2 regions of the Kitasatospora sp. NPDC003701 genome follow, and region 2 is predicted to be linked to the other one. Evidence: predicted binding sites of a transcription regulator. Region 2 holds the regulator's gene; the other holds the start of a gene.
What was found. The regulator HrcA, encoded in region 2, represses chaperone genes, less so after heat shock. The targets are predictions, from matches to a motif close to TTNGCACTCNGNNNNNCNGAGTGCNAA.
Positions count from the first base shown of each region.

Region 1 (3,406 bases), on a different contig from region 2:
CCTCCTCGACGGCGGCCTTCGCGTTGCGGACGGCGTCCTCGATGCGGTGCTTGCGCTCCTTGAGCTCCACCTCGGTGGCCGCGCCGGCCTTGATGACGGCCACGCCGCCGGCCAGCTTGGCGAGGCGCTCCTGGAGCTTCTCGCGGTCGTAGTCCGAGTCGCTGTTCTCGATCTCGGCACGGATCTGGTTCACGCGGCCGGCGACCTGGTCGCTGTCGCCGCCACCGTCGACGATGGTGGTCTCGTCCTTGGTGATGACCACCTTGCGGGCGGTGCCCAGCAGGTCGATGCCGGCGTTCTCCAGCTTGAGGCCGACCTCCTCGGAGATCACGGTGCCACCGGTGAGGATGGCGATGTCGCCGAGCATGGCCTTGCGGCGGTCGCCGAAGCCCGGGGCCTTGACGGCGACGGACTTGAAGGTGCCGCGGATCTTGTTCACGACCAGGGTCGACAGGGCCTCGCCCTCGACGTCCTCGGCGATGATGACGAGCGGCTTGCCGCTCTGCATGACCTTCTCCAGCAGCGGGAGCAGGTCCTTGACCGAGCCGATCTTGGAGTTGGCGATGAGGATGTACGGGTCCTCGAACGTCGCCTCCATCCGCTCCAGGTCGGTGGCGAAGTAGGCGGAGATGTAGCCCTTGTCGAAGCGCATGCCCTCGGTGAGCTCGAGCTCCAGGCCGAAGGTGTTGCTCTCCTCGACGGTGATGACGCCTTCCTTGCCGACCTTGTCCATGGCCTCGGCGATGAGCTCGCCGATCTGGGTGTCGGCGGCCGAGATGGAGGCGGTGGAGGCGATCTGCTCCTTGGTCTCCACGTCCTTGGCCTGGGCCAGCAGCTGGTCGGAGACGGCCGCGACGGCCTTCTCGATACCGCGCTTCAGGGCCATCGGGTTGGCGCCGGCGGCGACGTTGCGCAGACCCTCGCGAACGAGCGCCTGGGCCAGCACGGTGGCGGTGGTGGTGCCGTCACCCGCGACGTCGTCGGTCTTCTTGGCGACCTCCTTGACGAGCTCCGCGCCGATCTTCTCGTAGGGGTCCTCGAGCTCGATCTCCTTGGCGATGGAGACACCGTCGTTGGTGATCGTGGGAGCGCCCCACTTCTTCTCCAGCACGACGTTGCGGCCCTTGGGGCCGAGCGTGACCTTCACCGCGTCGGCGAGCTGGTTCATGCCACGCTCAAGGCCGCGGCGAGCTTCCTCATCAAAGGCGATGATCTTGGCCATCAGAAGTGGTCCTCCGGGACACGGTCGACTGCTCGGACCAAGGGGTGCCCGCGACGGACGGCCCTGGTGTGCGGGGGTCCTTTCCCCTACCGCTCCCGGGGGCCTCACCGACCCGGTCCGCTGTCACTCTCACACTGTGAGTGCTAACGCCAATGATTAGCACTCCGGGTAGGCGAGTGCAAGCCCAATCGCCCAACCCGCGAGCCGCGCACGCCCCCGCGGACCGCCCTCGCCGGGCCCCCGCCGGGCCGCCGGCGGCCTCTCGCCGACCGCCGCGCCGGCCCGTGCGCCGGCCCGTGCGCCGGACATGCCGACGGGCCCGTACGACATGTGTCGTACGGGCCCGTCGTGAAGCAAGAGGTGCACCAGCCGATTGGGCCGAGCCGAACTCCTGGGGTCGGAAAGGTCAGACCGCGGCGCGGACCATGTCCGCCTGCGGGCCCTTCTGCCCCTGAGAGATCTCGAACTCGACCCGCTGGCCCTCCTCAAGGGTGCGGTAGCCGTCCATCTGGATCGCGCTGTAGTGGACGAAGACGTCCGCACCACCGTCGACCGCGATGAAGCCGTAGCCCTTCTCCGCGTTGAACCACTTGACGGTGCCCTGAGCCATTCCGAACTCCCCTAGTGCTGTGCTGGCCCTTCACGCGCCCGCAGGTCGCGGGCCCGGGTCTGGTTTGAGGCCGGCCCGGGGAACCCCCCCTGGGCGCAGCCGTGCACGCCACAATCGTCCGCGGAGACCACCGGAAGGCATCCGGTGAGCGGGTGATTGCGTCGACCGCGGCTGAATGTATCCGGATCGACGCCCTCTGCAACAGGGTCAACCGCCGGGAATTCACCCGGCCCGTCAAGGGACAGCCCAGGCCAAAGCGGGAGGAAATCGGCATTTCACGCCGGACATAGCGGACGAATTACCCAAATGCCTTCGAGAATTCTGACATCGGCCTGACATGTTTCACGGTCACGGCCCCGGCGCCGGTCTCAGCGGCCGGACAGACACCGGCGGTACGGGCGCGGACGGATTCGAGTACCGGGGCGAGGGGGGAGGGGAGGCCCTCTTCCCGGACGAGCGACACTCTACTCCCCCGGACCGCGAAATATTCCCGCCGGAATGCGACGGGCCGCCCGCGCGTACGGAGATCGGAATTCCGTACGCACGAACGGCCCGGTCGGAAACGGCCCGGCCGATAAACGGCCTGGTCGGAAAGGGGCGGATCAGCAGCCGCCGGCCACCGCCGGAATGATCGAGACGCTCGCGCCGTCCTTGATCTCGGTGGCCAGACCCTCCGCGAAGCGCACGTCGTCGTCGTTGACGTAGACGTTCACGAACCGGCGCAGCTTGCCGGCGTCGTCCAGGATCCGGGCGGCGATCCCGGCGTGGTTCTTCTCCAGGTCGGCGATGACGTCGCCCAGGGTGGCGCCCTCGGCGGTCACCTCGGCGGTGCCGCCGGTGTAGGTGCGCAGGATGGTCGGGATGCGGACGGTGGCGCTCATGGGGGTCTCCTCGGGCAGAACGGCGGAACGGCGGTGCGGCGGGGCTGCGGGCGGGTCAGGCGGTCGCGAGGCCGGCGTCGCGGAACGAGGCCAGCGTCGGGCGGATGACGGCGGTCATCCCGGAGTCGGAGACGGCGTCCAGCGTCTTCAGGCCGTCACCGGTGTTGATCGCGACGGTCTCCTTGGCCGGATCCAGCTGCCCCGTCTCGACCAGCTTCTTCAGCACGCCGACGGTCACCCCGCCCGCGGTCTCGGCGAAGATGCCCTCGGTGCGGGCCAGCAGCTTGATCGCGGCCACCACCTCGGCGTCGGTGACGTCCTCGACGGCCCCGCCGGTGCGGCGGGCGATGTCCAGCACGTACGGGCCGTCGGCCGGGTTGCCGATCGCCAGCGACTTGGCGATGGTGTCCGGCTTGACCGGCCGGATGACGTCCTGGCCGGCCTTGAAGGCCGCCGACACCGGCGAGCAGCCCGCCGCCTGGGCGCCGAAGATCCGGTACGGCCGGTCCTCGACCAGGCCCAGCTTGATCAGCTCCTGCAGACCCTTGTCGATCTTCGTCAGCTGCGAGCCCGAGGCGATCGGGATGACGATCTGCTCCGGCAGCCGCCAGCCGAGCTGCTCGCAGATCTCGTAGGCCAGCGTCTTGGAGCCCTCGCCGTAGTACGGGCGCAGATTGACGTTCACGAAGCCCC
Region 1 is NZ_JBSFNM010000015.1:181,072-184,477, forward strand. Features, by position in the region: gene groL (chaperonin GroEL) at 1-1,222, opposite strand, end outside; gene ACWDRR_RS17160 (cold-shock protein) at 1,629-1,832, opposite strand; gene ACWDRR_RS17165 (ubiquitin-like small modifier protein 1) at 2,435-2,713, opposite strand; gene thrC (threonine synthase) at 2,769-3,406, opposite strand, start outside.
Region 1: the regulator HrcA is predicted to act here: its motif matches at 1,379-1,405, upstream of groL (chaperonin GroEL).

Region 2 (3,406 bases):
GGGCGCCGCCCATGAAGCCGCCGTACATCGCGATCCGGGTCATCGCCCCGGCCAGCACCCCGAGGAACCCGGCGATGGTCATCACCGCGACGTCCCGGTGGGCGACGTGCGACAGCTCGTGCGCCAGGACGCCCTCCAGTTCCTCGGGCTCCAGCCGCCGCAGCAGCCCGGTGGTGACGCAGACCACCGCGTTCTGCGGGTTGCGGCCGGTCGCGAAGGCGTTCGGCATGTCGTTGTCGGCGACCGCCACCCGCGGTTTGGGCATGTCGGCGAGCGCGCAGAGCCGGTCGACGGTGCCGTGCAGCTGGGGGTACTGCTCCGGGGTCACCCGGTGGGCGCCCATCGCCCGTTCGGTGATCTTGTCGCTGAACCAGAACTGGGCCACGAACAGCCCGCCGGAGATCAGCACGATCAGTGGCCAGGCGCCGCGCAGCAGCGCGATCAGCAGGCCGGTGAAACCGACGTACAGCAGTCCGATCACGAACACCGTCCCGACCATCCGGCCGGTCAGGCCGCGGTCCGGTGCGAAGCGGGTGTGCTGACCCGAGGTCGACATCGCTGGTCCTCCGTTCGCCGTTCGCTATCGATGCTGCCACCCGGCCGGGCCCTCGGCATCACCCGCGTGCCGCGGAGTGCGGGCAGGATCACCCCGGCGGGGCCGTTCCTGCCGTCGGACCCGGGCCTTACACTGGCAGGTACGGTTCTGGCACTCGTCTGTTCAGAGTGCCAAAGCCGCGGTCCGCCCAGAGCGGCCCGGAACATGCCAGAACGGACACATGTCACCACGGACAACGTGCGAAGAGGGAGGTGCGTGCCCCATGGCCGGTGAGGTCCGCCAGCTCGACGAACGCAAGCTCGCCGTGCTCCGCGCCATCGTCCAGGACTATGTGGGCACCGAGGAGCCGGTCGGCTCCAAGGCCCTCGTCGAACGACACAACCTCGGGGTCTCCCCGGCCACCGTGCGCAACGACATGGCCGCGCTGGAGGAGGACGGTTTCATCCACCAGCCGCACACCAGCGCCGGGCGGATCCCCACCGACAAGGGGTACCGCCTGTTCGTCGACCGGCTGGCCGAGGTCAAGCCGATGAGCGCGCCCGAGCGGCGGGCCATCCGGCACTTCCTGGACGGCGCGGTGGACCTGGACGACGTGGTCGCCCGCACGGTCCGGCTGCTCGCCCAGCTCACCCGGCAGGTCGCGGTGGTCCAGTACCCCTCGCTCTCCCGGTCCACGGTGCGCCACATCGAGCTGGTCGCGCTGGCTCCGGCCAAGGTGATGCTGGTCCTGATCACCAACACCGGCCGGGTCGAGCAGCGGATGGTCGACTGCCCGGGCACGGTCGGCGAGGTGGTCCTCGCGGACCTCCGGGCCAGGATCAACGCGCGGGCCGTCGGCGTGCGGCTGCCCGAGGTGCCGGGGCTGCTGGACGAGCTCCCGGCGATGTTCGAGGCGGCGGACCGACCGGCCGTCACCGTCGTCCTGGCGACGCTCTTCGAGGCGCTCGCCGAGCAGAACGAGGAGCGGATCATGCTGGCCGGCACGGCCAACCTGACCCGCTTCGGCCACGACTTCCCGCTCACCATCCAGCCGGTGCTGGAGGCCCTGGAGGAGCAGGTCATCCTGCTCCGCCTCCTGGGTGAGACCGCCGACGCCGGGATGACGGTCCGGATCGGCCGGGAGAACGCGTACGAAGGGCTCAATTCCACCTCGGTCGTCTCCGTCGGTTACGGTTCGGGCGACGAGAGCGTGGCCAAACTGGGTGTGATCGGTCCGACCCGGATGGACTATCCGGGCACAATGGGGGCGGTGCGAGCGGTGGCACGGTACGTGGGCCAGATCCTGGCCGAGTCGTAGGGAACGACCGGCGTCACACCTGTGACACCGGTACCAGTCGCAAGCACTTCTACAGGCGGAACAAGCGGAGCATTTGGTGGCCACGGACTACTACGCGGTACTCGGCGTCCGACGGGATGCGGGGCAGGACGAGATCAAGAAGGCGTTCCGGCGCCTGGCGCGCGAACTGCACCCGGACGTCAACCCGGACCCGAAGACGCAGGAGCGGTTCAAGGAGATCAACGCCGCCTACGAGGTCCTCTCCGACCCGCAGAAGCGGCAGGTCTACGACCTCGGCGGGGATCCCCTCTCGCCCAACGGCGGAGGCGCGGGCGGCTTCGGCGCCGGCGCGGCCGGATTCGGCTTCTCCGACATCATGGACGCGTTCTTCGGCGCGGCCTCCGGTCAGCGCGGCCCGCGCTCGCGCACCCGGCGCGGCCAGGACGCCATGATCCGGCTGGAGATCACCCTGGAGGAGGCCGCGTTCGGCACCACCAAGGAACTCCAGGTCGACACCGCCGTCACCTGCACCACGTGCAGCGGCGAGGGGGCGGCCCCCGGCACCTCCGCGCAGACCTGTGACATGTGTCGCGGCAAGGGCGAGGTCTCCCAGGTCACCCGGTCCTTCCTGGGCCAGGTCATGACCTCCCGGCCGTGCCCGCAGTGCCAGGGCTTCGGCACCGTCGTGCCGACCCCGTGCCCGGAGTGCGCCGGCGACGGCCGCGTGCGGGCCCGCCGCACCCTGACCGTCAAGATCCCGGCCGGTGTCGACAACGGCACCCGGATCCAGCTGGCCGGCGAGGGCGAGGTCGGCCCCGGCGGCGGCCCCGCCGGCGACCTCTACGTCGAGATCGCCGAGACCACCCACCCGACCTTCCAGCGCCGCGGCGACGACCTGCACTGCACGGTCACCATCCCGATGACGGCCGCCTCGCTCGGCACCCAGGTGCCGCTGCAGACCCTGGACGGGCTGGAGGAGGTCGACATCCGGCCCGGCACCCAGTCCGGCCAGTCGATCCCGCTGCACGGCCGCGGCATCACCCATCTGCGCGGCGGCGGCCGTGGCGACTTGATAGTGCATGTCGAGGTGCAGACGCCCACCAAGCTCGACCCCGAGCAGGAGGACCTGCTGCGCCGGCTCGCGGTGCTGCGCGGCGAGGAGCGGCCCTCCGGCCAGTTCGCGCCGGGCCAGCAGGGGCTGTTCTCCCGGCTGAAGGACGCCTTCAACGGCCGCTGACCGTACCGGCGCCCGGTGGTCCCGCTCCCCGCGGGTCACCGGGCGCCGTCGTTCCCCCGCCCGTACCCCCGACTCCCAGGAACCGCCATGACCGCGCCCGTGTTCGTCGTCGAGACCGCGCAGCTCGCCTCCGCCGCCCCCGGCGCGGTGGTCCGGCTGGACGGCCCGGAGGGGCGGCACGCCGCCGCCGTGAAGCGGCTGGAGCCGGGCGAGGCGGTGACCCTGGCCGACGGGCTCGGCCTCGGGGTGGACGGCACGGTCACGGCCGTCCACGGCAAGGACGCCGTCGAGGTGACGGTGGCCGCGGTCCGCCGGGAGGCCGACCCGGCGCCGCGGA
Region 2 is NZ_JBSFNM010000005.1:130,637-134,042, reverse strand. Features, by position in the region: gene htpX (zinc metalloprotease HtpX) at 1-556, opposite strand, end outside; gene hrcA (heat-inducible transcriptional repressor HrcA) at 819-1,853, shown strand; gene dnaJ (molecular chaperone DnaJ) at 1,930-3,069, shown strand; gene ACWDRR_RS07005 (16S rRNA (uracil(1498)-N(3))-methyltransferase) at 3,157-3,406, shown strand, end outside.